2 regions of the Methylotenera sp. E1MeOHC1 genome follow, and region 2 is predicted to be linked to the other one. Evidence: riboswitches for the same ligand, from Rfam matches in the RefSeq annotation. Region 2 holds a riboswitch; the other holds the start of a gene.
The links. A riboswitch is a leader RNA that binds a small molecule or an ion and turns the genes downstream of it on or off. The one in region 2 is predicted to bind cobalamin.

Region 1: linked by a shared signal. The riboswitch ahead of ACSSU7_RS11645 (ribonucleoside-diphosphate reductase subunit alpha) and the one ahead of ACSSU7_RS08285 (TonB-dependent receptor domain-containing protein) in region 2 are both predicted to bind cobalamin.

What each region holds. Positions count from the first base shown of each region.
Region 1 covers NZ_CP196025.1:2,470,691-2,482,167, forward strand. Annotated here, with positions in the region: gene ACSSU7_RS11645 (ribonucleoside-diphosphate reductase subunit alpha) at 1-2,269, opposite strand, end outside; cobalamin riboswitch at 2,433-2,665, opposite strand; gene ACSSU7_RS11650 (EamA family transporter) at 2,930-3,352, opposite strand; gene ACSSU7_RS11655 (phosphoethanolamine transferase) at 3,359-5,041, opposite strand; gene sugE (quaternary ammonium compound efflux SMR transporter SugE) at 5,435-5,755, shown strand; gene ACSSU7_RS11665 (hypothetical protein) at 5,891-6,406, opposite strand; gene ACSSU7_RS11670 (NAD-dependent formate dehydrogenase) at 6,806-8,014, opposite strand; tRNA gene ACSSU7_RS11675 (tRNA-Arg) at 8,348-8,424, opposite strand; tRNA gene ACSSU7_RS11680 (tRNA-Ser) at 8,497-8,590, opposite strand; gene ACSSU7_RS11685 (aspartate kinase) at 8,666-9,892, opposite strand; gene alaS (alanine--tRNA ligase) at 10,025-11,477, opposite strand, start outside.
Region 2 covers NZ_CP196025.1:1,745,994-1,757,470, reverse strand. Annotated here, with positions in the region: gene ACSSU7_RS08305 (cobaltochelatase subunit CobN) at 1-1,602, opposite strand, end outside; gene ACSSU7_RS08300 (cobyrinic acid a,c-diamide synthase CobB) at 1,608-2,882, opposite strand; gene cobO (cob(I)yrinic acid a,c-diamide adenosyltransferase) at 2,892-3,497, opposite strand; gene ACSSU7_RS08290 (hypothetical protein) at 3,503-4,072, opposite strand; gene ACSSU7_RS08285 (TonB-dependent receptor domain-containing protein) at 4,188-6,086, opposite strand; cobalamin riboswitch at 6,235-6,488, opposite strand; gene ACSSU7_RS08280 (coiled-coil domain-containing protein) at 6,612-6,800, shown strand; gene ACSSU7_RS08275 (cell division protein ZapA) at 6,835-7,128, shown strand; gene ACSSU7_RS08270 (DUF2237 family protein) at 7,489-7,860, opposite strand; gene ACSSU7_RS08265 (EVE domain-containing protein) at 7,927-8,385, shown strand; gene ACSSU7_RS08260 (YVTN family beta-propeller repeat protein) at 8,461-9,591, opposite strand; gene ilvA (threonine ammonia-lyase, biosynthetic) at 9,812-11,323, opposite strand; gene rpiA (ribose-5-phosphate isomerase RpiA) at 11,404-11,477, shown strand, end outside.

The DNA of each region.
Region 1 (11,477 bases), 720 kb from region 2:
GCGCAATCGCCACGCAATTAGAGTTACGCATACCTACTTTTTGGATGCGGCTACGCAAAGCGTCCCAATCCAATGTCTTGCTTCTATCCACTTCCACATTGCCGCCACGCTCACTAGCTAACAAATCTAATGTATCTAATGGCAAGATGCCTTGATCCCACAAGCTGCCTTTAAAGCTAGAGTAAGGGCCGCGCTCTTCTGCCAACACGGTTGATGCCCAGTACGCGTTGTAGCACACCATTTCCATGGCGCGGTCGGCAAACTCAACCGCTTCCATACTTGCATAAGGAATACGCATTGCGTGCAGGCAGTTTTGAAAGCCCATGATGCCCATACCCACTGGGCGGTGACGTGTGTTGGAGTTGCGCGCTTTACCCACTGGGTAGAAGTTGATATCCACCACGTTATCCAACATGCGCATGCCGACTTTAATCGTGGCTTGCAATTTGTCGTTATCTAGCACTAACTTTCCGTTAACTTCTGTTAAATGTTGCAATAAGTTCACAGAACCCAAGTTGCATACAGCGATTTCTGTATCAGAAGTATTCAGCGTGATTTCTGTACATAAGTTAGAACTATGCACCACACCCACGTGCTGCTGTGGCGAACGAATATTGCATGGGTCTTTGAACGTAATCCAAGGATGGCCTGTTTCAAATAGCATAGAAAGCATCTTGCGCCACATCTGCAAAGCAGGCACGCGCTTGAACAACTTGATTTCGCCATTATCCGCACGACGCTCGTATTCCACATAAGCCGCCTCAAACGCTTTACCGTATTTGTCATGCAAGTCCGGCACATCAGATGGTGAGAACAATGTCCACTCGCCAGCTTCAGTCACGCGGCGCATGAATAAATCTGGAATCCAATGCGCGGTATTCATGTCATGCGTACGACGGCGATCATCACCGGTGTTTTTACGCAGGTCTAAAAATTCTTCAATATCCAGATGCCAAGTTTCCAAGTAACCACATACTGCACCTTTACGTTTACCGCCTTGGTTTACCGCTACTGCCGTGTCGTTCACCACTTTTAAGAATGGAATCACGCCTTGGCTCTTACCGTTAGTGCCCTTGATGCGTGCACCTAATGAGCGAACTGGCGTCCAGTCGTTACCTAACCCGCCTGCGTATTTTTGCAGCAAAGCATTTTCTTTAATGCCTTGGTAGATACCGTCCAAGTCGTCGCTCACAGTGGTGAGGTAACAAGAAGAAAGCTGTGAATGCAATGTGCCAGCATTGAATAAAGTTGGCGTTGAGCTCATAAAGTCAAACGTACTCAATACATTGTAGAACTCGATTGCGCGCGCTTCGCGGTCAATCTCGTTAATCGCCAAACCCATCGCCACGCGCATAAAGAAGATTTGCGGTAGTTCGATACGACGCTCTTCAATATGCAAGAAGTAGCGGTCATATAAAGTTTGAATACCTAAGTAACTAAATTGGAAATCGCGCTCTTTAACCAAAGCTGCGGCCAGTTTACCCAAATCAAACTGTGCCAAACGTGGGTCTAACAAATCTGAGCCGATACCGATTTTGATATAGCGTGGGAAGTATTCCACATAGTACGTATCCATTTCAGCATGGCTTACGCGCTCGCCTAATACTTCAGCTCGCACTAAATCCAGCTGCAAACGCGCTGTTACATAATTGTAAGCTGGCTCAGTTTCAATCAAGCTACGCGCAGATAAAATCAGCGCTTTATATACTTCGCTAAATGGAATGCCATCATATAAATCACGCACTGCTTGCTCTACAACGAGGTTCACATCTACTTCGTTGCCCAGATTCAGACAGGCTTCTGCCACCATGTCGTTTAGCTGTTTAATGTTAAGCGGCACTAATTTACCGTCAATATTCACATTCAGCGCATGGCTAGGTTCACTAGTCGTCGCTTTTTCTGCGGCACGTTCAGCATTGCGTTTCTCACGGTAAAGCACGTAAGCACGTGCTACGTCGTGATTGCCGCTACGCATCAAGGCTAGTTCAACCTGGTCTTGAATGTCTTCAATATGGATAGAACCACCAGCTGGTAAGCGGCGAATTAATGCGTTATTAACGATTTGGCTCAATGTGTTAACTTGGTCACGTACACGCTGTGATGCGGCACTTTGGTTACCTTCAACCGCCAAGAAGGCTTTAGTGATCGCGATAGCAATTTTGTCTAAATTAAATGTTACCGCGGCACCATTACGGCGAATTACCTGCAACATAGGCAGTAGTGTAGATTGTACTGAGTCAGTACTTGAAGATGGTTTTATGTCATCCATTTAGATTTCCCTTTTTTAATAAAGGGCAGGTACGCTTTATAGGCGAGCATCTTCTACAATAGAAAAATACGCCAAACAAAGACCAGCATGGCGGATAGATTGAGTCTACCCATCTGCCGAGGACACCCCGCCTCAAACGTTATAAAAGTATTCACACAAGTGCAGCGTGAAAATGTCTACGGCAGGTCTCCTGGCTCTCAGGTCATCATCATTTTGCTAGCCTTCCCAAATTTTAATTAATCAAAATTCAGTGGCGAGAAATACAAAATAACTCTCTGATTACAGTTGCGGGGGCAGCCCCGGTATTGATGTTTGCGCTAGGTCAAACTTCGCACCGGATTCCCTATTATCTTAATTTTCGACTGAAAAATAAGAACCGTGTGCAAGCACTATAACGCAACATAGTGGGTGATTTCAATATTAAAAGCACAATATATAGATATTATTTATTTTAAATTTCCATACCTATGTTTTATAAGGATTTTTTTAATTGGCTTTTTTAGCTTGATTAGATTGCAAAAGCACAAGAGATTTTAAGTCTCTTGTGCTTTAGTCAGTTAATTGAAGGGGGATTAAGCTTTGCAGTGGGGTAGAGGCTCACGTCAGCTATGCGCTCTAGTCAATTTTGGTCAGCCTTAGGATTAGGTTGTGGTGATTCTATTATTTTTTTGCAATCGTGATGATGCCAGCAATAATTAATACTGCGCCTATCATCATGCGTAAGGTGATAACTTCTTTAAATAGCAGCCATGCCAATATCACGGTGACAACCACGCTGCCTTTATCAATCAGAGCGACCGTTGCTACATCCCCCATTTTCAGTGCTTTGTAATAAAAAATCCAAGAGCCGGCAGTGGTGAGGGCGGATAGTGCCAGCCAGATATAATGATGTTTTTGCAGGTTTTTAATTTCAGCCGGTGTGACGGCAAGCAGACCAAACAAAATAATAAATGCGCAAACAAACAGTGTTCTTAGCGTTAAACCAAGCTCAGCAGAAATGCCAGTTAAGCCCTGTTTTGCAATGACGGCAGTAAAGCCTGCAAACAGCATGGAGATAATAGCGTATAGAACCCAGCGTTCCATGGTGAATTAATTTAGTTTCCTCTCTGCATGATTGTCAGAGATAGCCGCTGATTTTAACGCGGTATTTTTAGAGAAAATGCCTTTTTTGGCTGCACATATGTGTGAATCTAACTCATACGAAGCCAGTATAGTACAAAATAAATCGTCATGGCTCAGCGCATGGTCTTGATACGATTTAATATCATCCAAGCGATAATCAAAGCTTTTCCCGGCCCATACAATGGCTGGAACATGCGTTTGCTCTTTAGGCGCCATCATATACGGTGCGGCATGTAGGTAAATGCCGTGTTCACCTAAAGACTCACCATGATCTGCGATGTAAAGCATTGCTGTTTCGTGCGTGCTGTCGTATTTTTTGAGAAAACTAATCACTTCGGATAAAAAATAATCCGTATATAAAATTGCATTGTCATAAGCATTATCAATTTCCTGTTTAGAGCAATCTCTCAACTCACCAGTTTGGCAGGCAGGTTTAAAGCGTTCAAATGCTTTGGGGTATCTGCGATAGTACTCAGGGCCGTGATTGCCCATTTGGTGCAATACAATCATCATGTCTTGAGATTTGTGCGCCTCAATATACTTATCAAGCCCGCTTAACATACCGATATCTCTACACTCACCTTCGCAAGTTGGATTGAGCGTTGGCGACTTAAAGTCCTCATATTTAACTCTGGTGGCAACTCCTTTAGAGTCTGAGTTATTGTCGCGCCACAGCACCTCAATACCATTTTTTTTCAGAACGTCTAATACATTTTCTTGCTCAAGCGCTTTTTCTTTATCGTACTTATCTCGCCCTAAAGATGAAAACATGCATGGCACAGAGACGCCGGTAGATGTCCCGCATGAGCTGACATTACTAAAGCTTACAAGGTTTTCTTTGGCGAGCAATGGGTTGGTTTCTCGCTTATATCCATTTAATGAGAAGCGGTCTGCACGGGCAGTTTCACCAACTACTAATATGATGAGCTCTTTTTTACTTGTGCTTGGGTCAATTAAAACCGCATCTTCTGCCGTTTTATGTAACACCGCATGACTTGCAATTTTTGATTGCTCTGTGACGTATTTAATCGCCGAGTACACTGAGTAAGTTGGGTTAGCGTAGAACCTGACAATTTTATGTTCTCGTATAAACGAGCTGTAGTCAGCGGTGAACGGTATTACTAATAAAACGATGCTTACCAAGCAAACAGCGATGGTTTTTAATCTAGATTTAAATTCCGCTTTGAAATTGATTGGTGCGGGGCAGTATTTAATAATTAACCATGCCGGTATAACACCGAAAACTAAAGTTCTCACGATTAAGCTCATGGTAATTAAGCTAGCAAACTCGTTTGTACTGGTTTGCATGATGTTATCAATCATGACGGTATCGATAATGACACCTAAGTGGTCCATATAATAAGCGGCTTGCGATGCAATAATGACAAACAATGCCAATATCCAGCGTGTAAATTTTCCATGGCAAATGGATAAAAAGAAAACGGCGGTCAGTGCGCTAAAGAATAAAGCCAATGAGGTTAAAAAAGGTGCATTGGCAACTGTAAGTGGGTATATGTGCGCAATGCCGTGAAACAGGGCGAAGTTGCCTGTTAGCATGATGAAAATGACCACTAACAATATGGCTTGTGTTTGATTCAGAAATTTTGACAATTCTGTTTTGTCGGTAACTTCTGGCTTCATTGACTGCATAGTATGGGGTGTGCCTTAGCTTAAATATTATTAAGGTAAGAGCAGTAAATGTGCCAGATGCCTACTGCATTGATTTATATAAGTAAAAAATTAAATATGAATGATGCATGGTGCAATAATTGCATGAATTGATTTAAGAATTAAATACGGCACTGCATAAATTGTAGATTGCTCCCTTGTGATGTTTAATTACATGCAGCATGTGTAAGCTATGGTGGGCAATAGCGTTTGATTGCATCAATGGGTTGGTAATTATTCATTGTGCGCTATGTTGAAAGTAAGCTGGCATTCAATTCTAGTGCTAAACTTTATGCGTTGTGCGATAAGTAAGGACGACCTTGCTTATTTAGATTAATCTCGGGACGACCCAATATTTTTTTGTGAGGTGTTAAGATGAGTTGGGCGATTCTTGTGGCGGCCGGGCTGTTAGAGGTAGTGTGGGCGATAGGCTTGAAGTATACCGAGGGTTTTACGCGACTTTGGCCAACGGTAGGCACCGTGCTGGCAATGGTACTGAGCGTTTGGCTGCTAGGAATGGCAATGAAATCATTACCCGTTGGAACGGCGTATGCGGTTTGGGTAGGAATCGGTGCCATTGGCACAGCAATTTTTGGCATATTGCTATTTGATGAATCTGCGAACTTAGGTAGGCTACTAAGTTTGTTATGCATATTTGTTGGTATAGTAGGGCTGAAGTTAAGCACAGCCATTTAGTGCTTTTGGCCTGTAGTTTGTTTGGCATTGCAGGCCGAAACAGACCCCACACCATCAAGGTGTACATTCAGCAAGCGCCATTCACATTACGCTTAGACTACTTAGCCATTTTTATCACTGCGTATCAATCCACTGCTAAGGAAATAATACGTGATCAGTTGGCCAAGTTCCTTCATAGCTGGCTTCGGGATGTCTTTTAATCAAGATGTCGCGAATCTCAATGAGTCTATGCAAGGGTACAGAAACAATCATCAGCACTTTTCCGGCATTAATTGGTTTTTTATATGGCTCTAGCCTATGGTTTGGGACTCCAGTCGCTAAAGTCCCCGCCCAAATCGCACTCGCCACCCCACCAATCAACATGGTGTAGGGGATAATGGCTGTAGAAACCGAGCCAAACCACCATGGAACCATGATGGCTAGAACTCCAGCCAATGCTCCTAGTACCGCGCCTAGCAACATGCCTACACTTGCGCAAAAAACGAGTTCTGATCTCTCTATTACATTTGCCTCAGGCAGGTCGCCCAAAGGTTTATCTGGTCTAGCCAAAAAGTGAATATGATTAGCGTCAATGCGCGCTAGCAATAATTCGTTCATCATCACTTGCGCACTTTTAATATCTGGTAACACGAAATAAAGTCTACGTCTCATCGCGTTCTCCTATGTATTTTGCAGTTAGGATTCAGCCTAGGTTGGTTAACTTAGATTAATTAGCTGAGATTCATTAATGCTTGCTTAACTAGCTTAGTTATCCACCACCTTTTAACAATCGCTTTTATTGATTGCTGTACTTTATAAACGGTTATTTTAATAAATAACCAATTTATAAATTAACATATTGGCAAAGTGACTACTCACACTTATCAATACCATTAGTAATGTGCCATTCAATCTGAGCACGTAGACTGTTTACTCGCGACAAATGCATAAGTTACGCCAATTAAAGTCGGACACCATTCACTAATCAAAGTTCTGATTAGTGTGATGGTGAAAGACGCCAATATCGTTCCCTGATCTCTATCAGGGAACGATATAAATACACCCTTTGCTCTACCTTGCTGCCGCACTGTACCGTGTTGCGTCCTCCCAGCCTTTAGTGGCGTTACCTGTGCTATAGGAGTGCGCACCTGCACCAGCTAAATGACCGCCATCTACAATAAGATACTCTTCTCGAATAGGCTTGCCTTCAAACCAGCACTCCAGAATTTCACGTGTACCAGCGGCATACCGCGCTTGTGCGCTGAGGCTAGTGCCTGATACGTGTGGTGTCATCCCGTGGTATGGCATAGTGCGCCATGGGTGGTCTTTAGGTGCAGGTTGTGGAAACCACACATCGCCTGCATAACCAGCTAATTGACCGCTTTTTAATGCTCGCGCTACTGCGTCTTTGTCGCATATTTTTCCACGAGCAGTATTCACAATGTAAGCACCTCGTTTCATCTTAGCAATCAACGCATCATCAAACATATGTTCTGTTTCAGGGTGCAATGGGCAATTAATCGTCACCACATCACACACTTTCACCATAGATTCCACATTGGGGTGGAACGTGAGGTGTAGTTCTTTTTCAATGTCTGGTGATAACCGATGCCGGTCGGTGTAATGCAGTTTTACGTCAAAAGGTTTAAGTCGCCTTAACACAGCCAAACCGATACGGCCGGCGGCCACAGTGCCGACATTCATCCCTTCTAAATCATAAGAGCGGGTCACGCAGTCGGCAATGTTCCAGCCGCCACTCACGACCCATTGATACGAAGGAATGTAATTGCGCACCAAACTTAGAATCATCATCACCACATGCTCAGAAACGCTGATGCTGTTGCTATAGCTAACCTCAGCAACGGTGACGCCATGTTTGATGGCAGCCTGTAGGTCTATGTGGTCCGAGCCTATACCTGCAGTGATTGCCAACTTTAATTTTGGTGCCTTGGTAAAGCGATCTTCAGTCAGGTAAGCCGGCCAAAATGGCTGGGAGATAATGATATCGGTGTCTGGTAGCTCTTTCTCCAGTCGTGAGTCGGGGCCATCCTTGTCAGAAGTCACCACTAACTGATGGCCGCGTGATTCTAGAAACTTTCGTAACCCGAGTTCACCCGATACGCTACCTAACAACTGGCCGGGCTTGAAGTCAATGGCTTCTGGCGTAGGCAAGGTCTGCCCGCCAGGGTAAGTCTTGATATCGGGTATTCCGTCACGCGGGTATGATTTTGGATACCCCGAGACAGGGTCGTCATACAGTACACAAAGAATTTTGCTCATTTTAGCCTCCTTTCGATAAACGACAGAAACTCCAGAGAGCCTTTCTTGGTGTTAAATGCTAGCCTTGAGCTTAGTATTTAATGCTTGTTGCAGGCTTCCCCGCATGTTCTATCTTTATCTGGCGTCGGAACATATTTTCAATAACTAGTAAACTGTTACGCAATTGAGCCTAGCAGAAGCCAAGTATTGAATTCTCATGTAACGAGCGCATCCAAACCTCCTCATACAGTTCGACATTGTAGTTCTTAATAAATTCTGGGAGGTTTAGGTTGCATGCGGGATGTATAAAAGACAAAAGGCTTACAGTCGTTAAACTGTAAGCCTTTGTTTATTTGGTGCGCCCGAAGAGATTCGAACTCCTGACCCCTTGGTTCGTAGCCAAGTACTCTATCCAGCTGAGCTACGGGCGCGAAAGCGTGCATTATACTCGAAGCTGGGATTTTTTCCAGCAAAATAATAAAATATTTCACACTTATAAAACTTGGCGGAGAGCGAGGGATTCGAACCCTCGATACAGATTTAAGCCCGTATGCTTCCTTAGCAGGGAAGTGCCTTCGACCACTCGGCCAGCTCTCCGTTTACTTCAATTACGCTTCTTACGAGGGCGTGATACTACGCTAAACGCTTTTAAAAATCAACGTTAACTTGCAATTATGCTGCTTCTAATTCAAATGCTTTATGTAGAACACGTACAGCAAGCTCTAAATATTTTTCATCTACCACTACTGCAATCTTAATTTCAGAGGTAGAGATCATTTGAATGTTAATGCCTTCTTCCGCTAGTGTGCGGAACATTTGGCTTGCAATGCCTACGTGTGAGCGCATGCCGACGCCAACGATAGAAACTTTAGCAATTTTATCGTCGCCATTAATTTCGCGTGCGCCGATATGGCCTTGTACTTTATCGCGCAAGATACTTAAAGCTTTGTTCATTTCATTTTTATGCACAGTGAATGTGAAGTCGGTTGTACCGTCTGCACCTGTGTTTTGGATAATCATATCCACGTCAACATTTGCTTCAGCCACTGGGCCAAGAATCTGGTAAGCAATACCAGGCTTGTCCGGCACGCCTAATACAGTGATTTTGGCTTCGTCGCGGTTAAAGGCAATGCCAGAAATAACGGGTTGTTCCATTGTATTTTCTTCCTCAAATGTGATTAGTGTGCCATCGCCTTCTTCTTCAAAGCTAGATAACACGCGTAATTTAACTTTATATTTGCCTGCAAACTCAACAGAGCGAATTTGTAATACTTTGCTGCCTTGAGAGGCTAGCTCTAGCATTTCTTCAAACGTAATTTTATCTAGGCGACGCGCTTCAGGGACTACGCGCGGGTCTGTGGTGTAAACGCCGTCTACATCTGTGTAGATTTGGCATTCATCAGCTTTCAATGCTGCAGCCAGCGCTACACCTGTGGTGTCAGAGCCGCCGCGGCCAAGCGTGGTGATATTGCCATCAGCATCTACGCCTTGGAAGCCAGCCACTACAACTACGTAGCCGTCATCTAGGTCTTGTTTGATGTTGTGTTCATCAATGCTCAAGATACGCGCTTTGGTGTGCGAGTCATCAGTCAGAATTTTAACTTGTGAGCCAGTGTAGCTTTTTGCTTTGATGCCAAGTTCCATCAATGCTAGTGCTGTCATGCCAATCGTAACTTGTTCGCCCGTAGCAACCATTACGTCCAGTTCGCGCGGGTCTGGATCCGGCATGATTTCTTTAGCTAATGCAATCAGTCGGTTGGTTTCACCTGACATGGCAGAAACAACGACGACAATTTGGTGGCCTAGTGCCTTGTAGCGGGCAACGCGCGCAGCAAGGCTTTTGATACGCTCAGGATTGGCAACAGAGGTGCCGCCGTATTTTTGTACAATAAGTGCCATAAAAGTTCTTTTAACCTTATTAACTGTTTTAACTGTGTTTAATTTTGCTAACAACGCATGCTGTTAGGTGAAGCTGATAGTGCATTTTCCAGTATTTGGCTAGCGATTTACTGCCAACCAGATACTGGTATTTTAATTTAGTTTGCTGGCTACCCAATCCGTTACGCTGGTTAACGCTTGTGGAAGCTTGCTTGCATCGCTACCACCAGCCATTGCCATGTCAGGCTTGCCACCGCCTTTACCACCTACTTGACCTGCAACAAAGTTGACTAGTTCGCCAGCCTTCACTTTGCTGATTAAATCAGCAGTAACGCCAGCAGCTAGGCTTACTTTGCCATCACTCACGCTAGCCAGCACAATCGCTGCAGATTTTAATTTGTCTTTTAGTTTGTCCATGGTCTCGCGCAGCGCATTAGCATCCGCACCATCCAATGTGGCGGCTAAGACTTTTACCCCGGCAACTTCAACAGCTTGTGTCGCTAAGTCATCACCTTGTGAAGAAGCCAGTTTTGATTTTAGGCGTGCTAATTCTTTTTCTAATGATTTAGCATGGTCGCTGAGTTGCGCCACTTTAGAGGCTAACTCGCTGACTGGTGCTTTTAAATCATTCGCTAATGTTGAAATTAATGCTTGTTGAGCGTTAATCAGTTTTAAAGCACTTTCGCCTGTGGTGGCTTCAACACGACGTACACCTGCGGCTACGCCGCTTTCAGACGTAATTTTGAATAAGCCAATATCACCAGTACGGTTGACATGGGTGCCGCCACATAGTTCGCGACTGGTGCCGATGTCTAGTACGCGCACTTCGTCACCGTATTTTTCGCCAAACAACATCATCGCGCCAGTTTTTTGAGCAGATTCAATATCCATCACACGGGCTTGGCAGCTTGCGTTAGCTAAAATCTCTGCGTTGACAATTTGTTCAACTTTAGCGATTTCATCATCGGTCATCGGTGCAGTGTGCACGAAGTCAAAACGGGTTTTATCTGTGTCGACTAAGGAGCCTTTTTGTTGCACGTGCTCACCAAGTACTTCACGTAGTGCTTTATGCATCAGGTGTGTAGCAGAGTGATTACGCATGGTGCTGGTTCGCGCTTGTGTATTTACGCGCGCACTTACTTGGTCGCCAATATTTAATGACCCTGTTTTTAACATGCCATGATGACCGAATACTGCTGCTTGAATCTTTTGCGTATCTTCTGCTTCAAAAATACCGTTTGCACCGCGTAGTTCACCGCAATCACCAATCTGGCCGCCAGATTCTGCATAGAATGGGGTATTGTCGAGTACCACTACACCGACTTCACCTTCTGCCAATTTTGTGACTGCTACGCCGTCTTTATATAGTGCGGTAATCGTAGCGCTGGTTTCTAACTTGTCATAACCATGAAAGTTGGTCGCGACACCATCATATTCCAGGTTGGTGGCCATTTTGAATTTACCTGCGGCACGCGCTTGCTCTTTTTGGCGCGCCATTGCCGCATTAAATGCATCGGTATCTACCGCTACATTGCGCTCGCGGCAAATGTCGGCAGTTAAGTCGAGTGGGAAACCGTAAGTATCGTGCAGTTTGAATGCGGTTTCA
Region 2 (11,477 bases):
TAACTCGCCAGCTGCTTGTGCAGCAACAAGCTCAGCATGCAGGCGACCCAGCGGGCCTTCTACCATTTCACCTTTTACCACGGCTGGTAAAGTATTAAACCAGCGTGCATAAGTTGCGTTATCCATGCTGGCGACTTTAGGCAACATGCTGGTAAGTTCGCCACTGTTTTCAGGTAAGTTAACGCCTCTATCCTGCATTAAGTCGAGTAAGGCTTCATGCGTAGCAGGCAGTTCGCCGGTTTGGTAGCCCGCGGCCTTCATGCTTTGCAAAATATCAAACAGTGATTGCGGTACATCCAAATTATCGGCACCAATGTTATGGCGCCCTGGTGGATGATTGTAGTAAATAATGGCTACGCGTTTTTCTGCATTGGCTTTGTGCTGCAAGGTTTGCCAGTTCATCACGCGGCTCACTAGTGACTTTACTTCTGTGGGTAACAGTTCTGGTAGGCGCAACTCCACGCCTGTCAGCTTATCAATGCTTGGTGCGCCAGCCGCTGCTACTACCATCGGTTGGCTGCTGCCTTGTACTTCAGGCATGGCGACGCGGTATTGAATAGAGTTGGTAGGTAGTCCATCTTCTGACAGCTGCCAGGCAGTCGCACTGCGATCCGTAAGCCGGATGGCTTTAAACATGGGTACGTCTAGTTTTTTAATCAGTTCGGTGACCGACTCACGTCCCTCCGCAGCGCCTACAACAAAGTCTTGTAACACCACTAGGCCGGTTAACTTAGCTGGAGCTACCATTGACGGTAGCTTTTCTATGGCTTGCTTGGATGCTTCGCCCCATTTGGCCATTACCGCAACGCAATTGATGCCCTGCTGTTGGGTTTGTGCGCAAATCGCGTCTGCAACCTGAGGGTCGCTGGTGCTTAAGTCTAGCACTGCTAATGTGAGCTTGCTGTTTTGGTTGGGCTGCGATGCAAACGCTACTTGTTCGGTTGCTAATTCTTTACCGTTAACGCGTAAGCGGATGGGGGGCATGGGTTTGGCTGTAGGCAGTTGTGCGTTGTTCTTTGCAGACTGTGCATTGAGTAAGTACGCCATAAATGCGGCTAAGTTTTCCTGACCGCCAGCTTGCCAAACCTCGCTTAGTGCCAGCCACTTTGCAGCCGCAGCGTGTTTCTTTGCCGAGGCTAACAGCGCATCCGGCGTTTTTTCCTGTGTTTGCGTCAGTGCTTTTGCCTCAGCAAACTCACTGACTGCACTCTTGTTAAAGCGGCTTCTGAGTGATAGTGCACTATCACCATTAAATGCAACAAAAGTAGCCGGTTGTGCTTTGGATGGATCAGATTTTAACGCATCAAGCGCTCTCTGTAGTTGTGCAGATGATTCTGCATACTGTGCTACGGCAAACACAGCATCTGCTTCTTGTAGCCAGCGCTTTAATGTACGGCTGTCCGCCGCCATCATTTGTGATTGTGAGCGTAAAATAATCTGGTCGCCTGGGCGTTGGGCCAGCGTGTTTTTTGCTGCCTCAGCGGCGGCAGGTGCGGTTCTGTCGGAGACGATGCCAAATAATGTTGCGCCATGTGCCGTGCCTGTAAGTAGGCTCAATAGAAAAATGCTGACATTGATTAATCTAGGTTTGATTAAAGGCATTTGGCTTACCTTGCCATAAAACGTGGTGTAAGTAGCTGTGCGGCTAAGTTTGGGTTAGAGGCAAAGTAAAAGTGCAAAAAGCTCGCAATAATCGAACCATGCTGGTAAATGTTTTCCACTTTGCCAAAGCGCGTCTTAGCGGTGGCTATAGGCGGTAGCTCTGTTGTAAAACTACCATAGTGAAAAGTGTGTGCACCCAGCTCATCATTAAGCAATGTTACTTTTAATGAGCCTAGCCCCTGTAGGCGGTCTTCTATTTTACTTACCCCTGATAGTAAGTCAAAGCAAGGCACATCATTTAAACAGGTGGACAGCGCCATCATGCCGCCGCATTCGGCTAGTATCGGTTTGTTCGCATCAAAGGCTGCCTGTAGGGCATTTTTCATGGCTAAATTGCTACTGATTTTATTCAGGTGCAACTCTGGGTAGCCGCCGGGCAGCCAGTAGGCGTCGGCTTCTGGCAATATGTGGTCATCCAATGGCGAGAAAAACCGCAGCGATGCTCCCATGTCTTGCAAACAGTCTAAATTAGCCTGATAAATAAAGCAGAACGCTTCATCCCTTGCGATGGCAATTACCTTGCCATCTAGGAGTTTAGGCGTCTGTAGTGTGGCCGGTGCGCTAAATGTAACGGTTGGCGGTAGCGGTAAATCTTGTGCTAAAGCATTGGCTGCTGTTTCAATCTTTTGTTCTAAGTCGCTAATTTCGCCTGCACGGAATAAGCCGAGATGCCGCTCAGGCAGGCTGAGCGCCTCGTTCTTTTGTAATGCGCCAAACCAATTAAGGTGTGGTGGCAGTGAGTCGTGTAATAATTTTCCATGCCCTGCGCTGCCTGTTTTATTAGCAACTACGCCAGCGGGGATTAGGTTGGGGTAGTGTAACAGCAGGCCGTTCGCCAGCGCGCCAAAAGTTTGCGCCATGCCGCCTGCATCAATGGTAAGTAACACTGGCAAATTAAAGCGTACGGCAATATCTGCACTTGATGGTGTGCCATCATACAGGCCCATCACGCCTTCAACGATAATCACATCAGCATCTTGTGCTGCGCGATAAAGCTGCGCTTCAGCATCGTTTTCGCCGCACATTGTGAAATCTAGGTTGTAAACAGGGCGTCCCGTTGCAACTTCTAAAATCATCGGGTCTAAAAAGTCAGGCCCGCATTTAAATGCTTGCACACGCAAGCCTTGGTTACGCCATGCGCGCGCCAAGGCGGCGGTAATAAAGGTTTTCCCCTGCCCAGACGCTGGGGCGGAAATGAGTAGGGCGTTGCAAGTGGTCATAGCTTTGGGTTACAGGTCTATGCCTGGCTGGGCCTTAATGCCAGCGCGCCATGCATGTTTAATATCCATAATTTCACTCACGGTGTCTGCCATCTCGGTGAGTGCGGCTGGGGCACCGCGGCCAGTCACCACTACGTGTTGCATGGTGGGTCTGGCGGCAATGTCAGCCAGTATTTGTGTGAGGTCAAGGTAGCCATATTTCATGGTGTAGGTGAGCTCATCTAGAATTACCAGTTTAATGCTGGGGTCGCGCAACATACGTTGCGCAATCTCCCATCCGGCTTGTGCGGTTTGAGTGTCGCGTTCTCTATCTTGCGTGTTCCAAGTAAAGCCTTCACCCAGCACATGCCACTCTACGTTGGCTTGGCCACGAAAAAAGGCTTCTTCGCCGGTATCGCTGCGCCCTTTGATAAATTGCGCAACGCCGACTTTCATGCCATAACCTAAAGCACGTGCCATCATGCCGAATGCAGAGGAGCTTTTACCTTTGCCATTACCAGTCAGTACCAGCAGCAGACCTTTTTCCTGATTTGCTTGTTCAATCGCAGCATCAATCACTGCTTTTTTACGCACCATACGTGCTGTATGGCGCGTGCTTTTGTCATCAGTGGTCATCTAACTTAAGCTTTAGCGCGGCTTAGGCCGTTTGCTAATGCAAATGTAATATGCACTACGGCAGCAACTGCTAACCAGAAGCCAATATTTTCAAATTGGCGTGGAGCGTACTTAAGTAAACGCGCACCAAATTCAGCAATGGTTGGGTCAGGGTAGCGACCGCCAAAGAAATAAAAGCCACCGCTAGAAAATAACTCGCTTAATGCGCCAGCAATTGTTGCGCTACCTACTAAAGGTAGAATTGCCTTAGTGCTGAAGCTGTAATGTTTAGCAAACCAGCGGCCAGCTAGCCACATTGTGCCGTATGCTGGTAGCAAAAAGCCGTAAGCAGGGGTTACGCAGAAGTTGCTCACACCTTGGAAATAAACAGAGTAAAGGTCTAAACCGGTACATAAAGCCAGTAACGCCGGAAACATAATCGCTGGGCGCAGATATAAACCAGCTAGAAAAAATACAGCAAGAGATGCGCTAGGCAGGCTGTTGATTGAAGCAAAGTGATGGCCACGCGTCACAATGATGAGTGCGGCAAGCGCAACACCTATAAAGATTTGTTGTGTTTTAGAAAGTGTAAGCATAGTAGGTGCAGCCTCCGATTGTTTCGCTTAAATGATAATAGTTAAATAAAACATGATTTTATCGTAAATGTAACTGCTAGGGCGAGTTTTCGCTCGCCCTAGCAGTTAACTAACGTTAAGGTTTCATGTTGTAACGTAAGCCTACAAACAAGTTGCTGCCCGCTGTGTTGTAAGGCACGGTGGCGGTTGCGTAAGATAGAATATAGTTCTTATCCAGCAAGTTATTTGCTCGTGCCTCTAACTTCCATTCTGGTGAGAGCTTGTAGTTCGCAGTCATGTTAACGAGCATATAACCGCTCATCGGTATTTTATTGCTTGTGTCATTGTAGCGAGTAGATGCGCCATTGACTTCTGCGCCCCACTGTAAATTACCCCATGTGTGTAGTAAATTAACTGTGCCGTAGCGATTTCCTCGGCGCACTAGCAACTGGTTCGTATCCTCATTTCTTGGTGACTGCACGGTAAAGTTACCGCTTAAGAGTAAGTTATCGCTAATGTTCCAACTTGCCTCTGTGGTTACACCTTGTATTTCAGCCTTACCCACGTTGATAGGGCAGAAGTTGGTAAGGGTGCAGCTTGGGGTTGCAGGGCCTGCATTTGCGAGTAAGCTGCGAATTTTGTTTTGGAACACAGTCACGCCAGCATTGAGTTTGCCACCAGTGTATTTAACGCCAGCTTCTACGTTGTCCGATTTTTCTGGTGTTAATGTAGGATCGCCAAAATTTGGATAATACAATTGGTTAAAGGTCGGTGCCCTGAAAGCTTTGCCGTAATTGGCTGTAACACGCCATTGTGGTGTGATGCGGTAACCATAACCTGCGCCACCAGTCATGTAGTTTCCAAACTGGGTATTGTGGTCTTCTCGGATAGAGGCTTGTACCGAGTGATTGCCTTGATCCAGCAGGTAACTCGCTAAGAAACTATCATCATTGCGCTCTTTTTTATATTTGGTTTTGAAGTTAGCTACACTGCTCACGTCTTGCTCAAGCCTATCATAGGCCAAAGTAAGTGTTCCTAATGGCAGGGTAAAATCATTTTGCCAGGAGATTTGTTTTTGCTCGGTGCGATACTTGCTTATGCCTGTAGGGTTGTAGGTAGAGCTTGCTTTGGTTTTGTTGGGTTTTGCATGGCTGTCTGAATCATCTACACCCATGCCTAGTTTAAATGTGCTGTGCCAGAAGTCAGTAAATTGGTTTTTGCTGGTAAAAGCATAGCTTTGCAATGTTTGCTCAGTAAAGCTTTCATAATTGGTACTAGGGCTAGCAGCATCGTATTCGTTGTGTCCCTTGCTTTCAAAGAACTGTAGGCCCCAGGTGTGGCCTTGTGCGAGTTCAAGTTCAGCAAAAGCTGAGGTGCTTAAATTGCGGTAGCTGTCGTCATCGGAGTCTTTGCCGCGGCGGATGCGTTTTGCTGAGAAGCTGTCGGTATCCAGGCTGCTGACATTTACGCCATACTTAAGCGCATTAATGCCACCATTGATACCAAATTCCGCTGTTTTTGTATTGTAAGAGCCCAAGCCAACGGCCGCGTTAATCAGCGGTTTTTCAGATAAGCTTTTGCGGGTAAAGATTTGAATCACGCCGCCAACGGCGTCGGCGCCATACAGGCTGGATGCTGAGCCACGCAAGATTTCAATTTTCTCAATTTGAGCGAGTGGGATATTTTCAAACGAGGTTCTGCCTAGCGTCGCAGAGTTGATGCGTAGGCCATCAACCAATACTACAATCTGTTCTGAGCTGGTGCCTCTTAAATATATGCTGGATTCTGTGCCTGCACCCCCGTTAGTAGCCACTTGTACCCCTGGTTGCAAACGTAATACATCAGTAATTGAGCCTGCGCCGATACGCTCGATTTCTTCACGGTCGATAACGGTGACGTCACCGATAACATTTTTATGTAATTGTGGTGTACGTGAGGCAGTTACTACAACTTCGTCTAAGTTGATGGTGTCTGTAGCATATACAGTTGGATGAAGCGCCAAGCCGATAAGGCCAGCGATGATACTCTTGTTCATTTAAATTTCCCTTTGTGACATGCGACCCCGCATGTGACTGATAACTAAGGAAATACAGAGGAGCTAAAGCATCGAAACGAAAAAGGATTCACGGCACAAGCATGTGCTTGTGCGCTACGTTTTGATAAACCGTCACCCCGCGGTATTTCCAACTAATTGTTGCGAGGCCGGTCTCCGGGCTTGTGAATGTTACGTTTGGCACCTTCCCAAGCATGGGCTATAAAAATAGCGTGGCTCAGTGGATTATTGCAAAACCATATGCTTAAGAAGCATACTCACTTACCGTTGCGGGGGCAGCACAGGAATTGTTTTACGCTTAAATATAGCGTATCAACGCACCTATTTCCCAGTTTCACCTTGTTTATTAAGAACAAACAAGGCACCTATCAACAGCGACAATTATAACGTTTAAAGATTCAATGAGGCGAACTATCTCTGATAAATTTGTTTGCAATGTGTTGTAATACTTTTAAAAATCGCTGTTAGCTATTGACTACAATCATTTTTTTCAATTATAGTGAGTGTATGGACGCAGACTTAACAGCACTAGAACAAAAACTGTTGCAATTAATTGCACGGTATAACGAGTTGCGCGACGAGAACGCGCGTCTACGTGTTGATCTGGGCGCTATGGAATCTGATACCACATTGTTAAAAGCCAATATGGCTAAAGCCAGTGAGCGTATCGAAGCGTTAATGCAAAGCCTGCCTTAATTTTCAATAAATTATTATTTTTGAGTAAAAGCTAATGAGTGAAATTAAAGGCGTTGATGTCAATATCATGGGGCGCGACTTTACGGTGTCATGCACGGATGAAGAGCGTCCAGGTTTACTTAATGCCGTCAATTTCTTAGATAAAAAAATGCGTGACATTCGTGATAGCGGCAAGGTAATTGGGGTTGAGCGTATCGCGATTATGACTGCGCTTAACCTATCGTACGAACTACTTACGAGTAAAAGCGGCGATGTGAATGTCGGTGATATCAAGCGCAGAATCTCTATGATGCAAGATCAGATAGACCAAGCTTGTGAGCCAAAATAAATATTCATGCAAGTGAAATATTTAAATAGCTAATACGTTTTCTTGTTAGTGTTTTATTGTAAGTAGAGTAGAATCAATTCAATCGTTTTATGATTAAAATAAAACGTCAGGTTATACAGTTTGTTCTCTGCGGCGTGGTTTAGGCTAATAATTCCTTGAACTAGTTTATAGCATCGGTTTTAGTCATTCGAGTTGTTGTGTGAGCGCTCTATAGCGAGTTCTTTAAGAACCGCTTGGCGAGTGTACCTAATGCGCTCTAGGCTGTTACCACTTGAGCCTTTTTGGTTCAGGATGCTGGCTTAGGCTACGTCCGTGGAGAACTCCTCAGTTGTTTGTAGGCAATACTTCTATTGCCAGTTTCTACCTTAATGCGTGATATTTCAAGTCCGCTAAAGTCACAATTTCCAAGCACTTTTCATGGCAGCTTTCTAGTATCACTGGTGGTGCAAACCCTGCTTCTGATGCTTCCAGCCAGCGGCTTGCGCATAGGCACCAACGGTCGCCCGCGCGTAATCCTTCAAAGCCGTATTCAGGCCGTGGTGTGCTTAAATCATTTCCACTTGAAATTGAGAATGCTAAAAACTCTTCTGTCATTTGTGCGCAAACCGTGTGACTGCCGTGGTCGTCAACGCCAGTTTCGCAGCAGCCTGAACGGGTGAATCCAGTGACTGGGTCTAAGCTACAAGTTTGCAGTGCGGTGCCAAGTACGTTTTTTTGTTGTGGTTTTGTCATCTTAGAGTTTTTTAATTTGATTAGATATAGATTATCATAGACGCTCATTTTTGACAGGAAAACGTAATGCGATATTGGTTAATGAAGTCCGAGCCATCCGATGTTTCAATTGATGACCTAGCAGGCTTTGAGAATCAAACCGTTGATTGGTACGGCGTGCGTAACTATCAAGCGCGTAACTTTATGCGCGACCAGATGCAGGTGGGGGATGGTGTGCTGTTTTATCACTCAAACTGTGATGAGCCTGGTATCGCTGGTATTGCTGAGGTCGCCACCTTGGCTTATCCTGATCGCCTGCAGTTTATTGAAGGGCATAAGTATTTTGACCCGAAAGCGACGCCTGAGAGCCCACGTTGGTTTAATGTGGATGTGAAACTGGTGCGTAAAACACGCTTGTTGAGCTTAAAAGAAATGCGCGATACGCCAGCGCTAGAAAACTTGCGTATTTTGCAGCGCGGTAACCGTTTGTCGATTACGCCAGTTGACCCAAGGGATTGGGCCTATATACTCGAACAGCTGAAATAAAAAAGCTCCTATCACGGATAGGAGCTTGATAGAAAGCGGATCGCCTGATTGGGTGGCCCGTTGTTGGGTTGCTGATTACTTGGTGTCTAGTTTAGTATCAAGGCTACCCATAGATTTTGGATAGGTCACGATACCCCAAGGCATGTCTTTTACCTCGATTTGTTTCGTCACTTCCAGTTTTTCCGCATCAATCACGAATACCGCATCTGATTTACCGCAAGCCAGCAGCACTTGTTTATCATCCGGGGTGAATGTGAAGTGCCAGCAACGGTTGCCAGTTGGAATATCTTTTATTTTTTCGTAAGTCTTAGCATCAAACACTTGCAGTGCTTTTTGCTTGTTGGTCGCTACAAAAATGTGCTCACCTTTTTTGTCATACGAAATGCCGTAAGGGGTTTCGCCAGTATCTACGGTACGCACAAAGTTAAAGTCTTTATCCAGCACCATGATTTTGTTGCCATATTCTAGTGTTGCCAAATAGGTGTTGCCATCTGGTGATACTTTAATCCCGCGTGGGCGATCGCCATATTCGTGGGTATGAATAGTTTTAATCAAGCTGCCGTCTGCAATGTTATGTACGGTCACTGTGTTGTCAGCTTCATTGGTGATCACTAAGTTTTTACCATCAGCAGAGAACTCAATACCTTCAGTTTCTGGGCCGCCAGTGATTTCACGTACTTTTTCACCTTTAGTTAAATCAACGACAGCGATTTTAGCGGGGATTTTCTCTTCATCATCGTCATCTTCTTCCTCTGCCGGTTTTTGACCTGGTTTTGGTGGTGGGCCGCCCACTGCACTTGGCTCAGATGAAATAAATGCGTAGTTGCCGCTAATGCGTACAAACTCCGGGTTTTTACCTACAGGGATTTGTTGTAATACTGCACCTGTCGCGGTATCAATGATTGAAATGCTTGCGTTCTCGCGAGTTGCGACAATCAGTTTTTTGCCGTCATCGGTAACGCCTAGGCCGCGTGGCGATGCCGCTTTAACGTCAAACTCTTTAACTACTTGCATGGTTGCTAGGTCAATCACGCTTACACCTGCATCCTGGCGCGTTACATATGCAACGCCAGTGGCATTGGCTTTATCTGCCGCCGTGTCTTGTGTTTGATTGGTTTGTTCTTTGCTGCAACCGCTAATGCCTGCCACTAGCGCTAGTAAAATTAAACTAATACGTGTTTTACTAAATGCTGGGGTAAATTTCATACACACTCTCCAAATTGATTTCTGATGATGCCATGCTGATATTGTTATTTAAGTATTAACCTTGTTATTTAAGCAAGAACTGTACTAAAAGTAGAACTGATTAAAAACAAAAGCTTACATGCCAAGAGGTGCTGGGTTGGTTAGTATCAGCCAATTGATATGGTTGATACTAACCAATGTTGATGTGATCAACCTGAGTAGCCATAGTTTTACTGTGTCATTAACCTAGAAATAGTTTATATGCTGGATTATTGGTTTCTTCCCAGTGCGGATATCCTAAGTTATTTAAGAAATCAGAAAACTCACTTAGTTCATTTGGAGGCACTTGCATGCCGGCTAATACACGGCCAAAGTCTGCGCCGTGGTTACGGTAATGAAACAGGCTAATGTTCCAATCGTGTCCCATAGTGTCTAAAAACTTCATGAGTGCGCCCGGTTTTTCAGGGAACTCAAATCTAAATACCACTTCGTTCTCGGCCTGTGGTGCGTGCCCGCCTACCAAATGCCGTAAATGCAGCTTAGCCACTTCATTTTCTGATAAATCTAGTGCAGGCAAGCCTTGGGCGGCTAAATCTCTCACCAGTTGCGCAGACTCCGTTGGGTCGTTAACGGCCACACCGACAAAAATGTGCGCTTCTGTAGGGTCAGAATAGCGGTAATTAAACTCGGTAATGTTGCGGTTGCCAAGTAAATGGCAGAAGGCTTTAAACGCACCTGGTTTTTCTGGAATAGTCACTGCCAGCACGGCTTCACGTTTCTCGCCCAGTTCGGCGCGCTCGGCAATAAAACGCAGGCGATCAAAATTCATATTGGCGCCAGAGGCAATGCTGATAAGCGTTTTACCTTCCAGCTTTTCGCGTGTGGCGTAGGCTTTTAGGCCAGCCGTAGCAAGCGCGCCGGCTGGTTCTAAAATGCTGCGCGTGTCTTCAAACACATCTTTGATCGCGGCACAAATGGCATCGTTATCAACCACAATCATTTCATCAACGTATTGCTGGCATAGCGCAAAGGTATGTTCACCTACTTGTTTGACCGCTGCGCCATCGGCAAATAAGCCCACTTGCTCCAGCATTACGCGCTGACCTTGCTGCAATGAGTCAGTCATGGCCTCAGCATCGCGCGCTTCAACACCGATGATTTTAATTTCTGGTCTAACCGCTTTTACATAAGCGGCAATACCCGCTAATAAACCACCGCCGCCAACGCAGCAGAAAATTGCTTCAATAGGCTCAGGGTGCGCCTCTAAAATCTCCATCGCAATCGTGCCCTGACCGGCAATCACATCTGGGTCGTCATAAGGGTGGACGAATGTAAGGTTTTCAGACTTTTCTAGCTCTAACGCATGTACGTACGCATCAGAATAACTGTCGCCAAATAATACGACTTCCGCACCACGGCTTTTAACCGCATTGATCTTAATCAGGGGGGTTGTGGTTGGCATCACGATAACAGCGCGACAGCCCAGTTTTTGTGCAGAGAGTGCTACACCTTGCGCATGGTTTCCTGCACTAGCTGCAATCACACCTGAATCTAGCGCTGCTTTTGGCAGGTTAGCCATTTTATTGTAGGCGCCACGCAGCTTAAACGAAAACACTGGCTGCATATCTTCACGTTTTAGTAGTACGCGGTTGTGGATGCGTGCAGATAAGTTAGGCTGAAAGTCCAGTGGCGTGTTTTTAGCCACGTCGTAAACGCGAGAGTTTCTGATTTTTTCTAGATAGTTAGTAGACATGCGTTATTTTGTATTAGTAAGTAGCGGTGTATAGTTATGGTTTGATTGACATTATAAAGAATTTATAAGGATTTAAGTAAATGGCGTTTACACAAGACGAATTGAAGCAACAAGTTGCAAAAGCAGCAGTGGAATATGTAAAAAGCGGCATCAT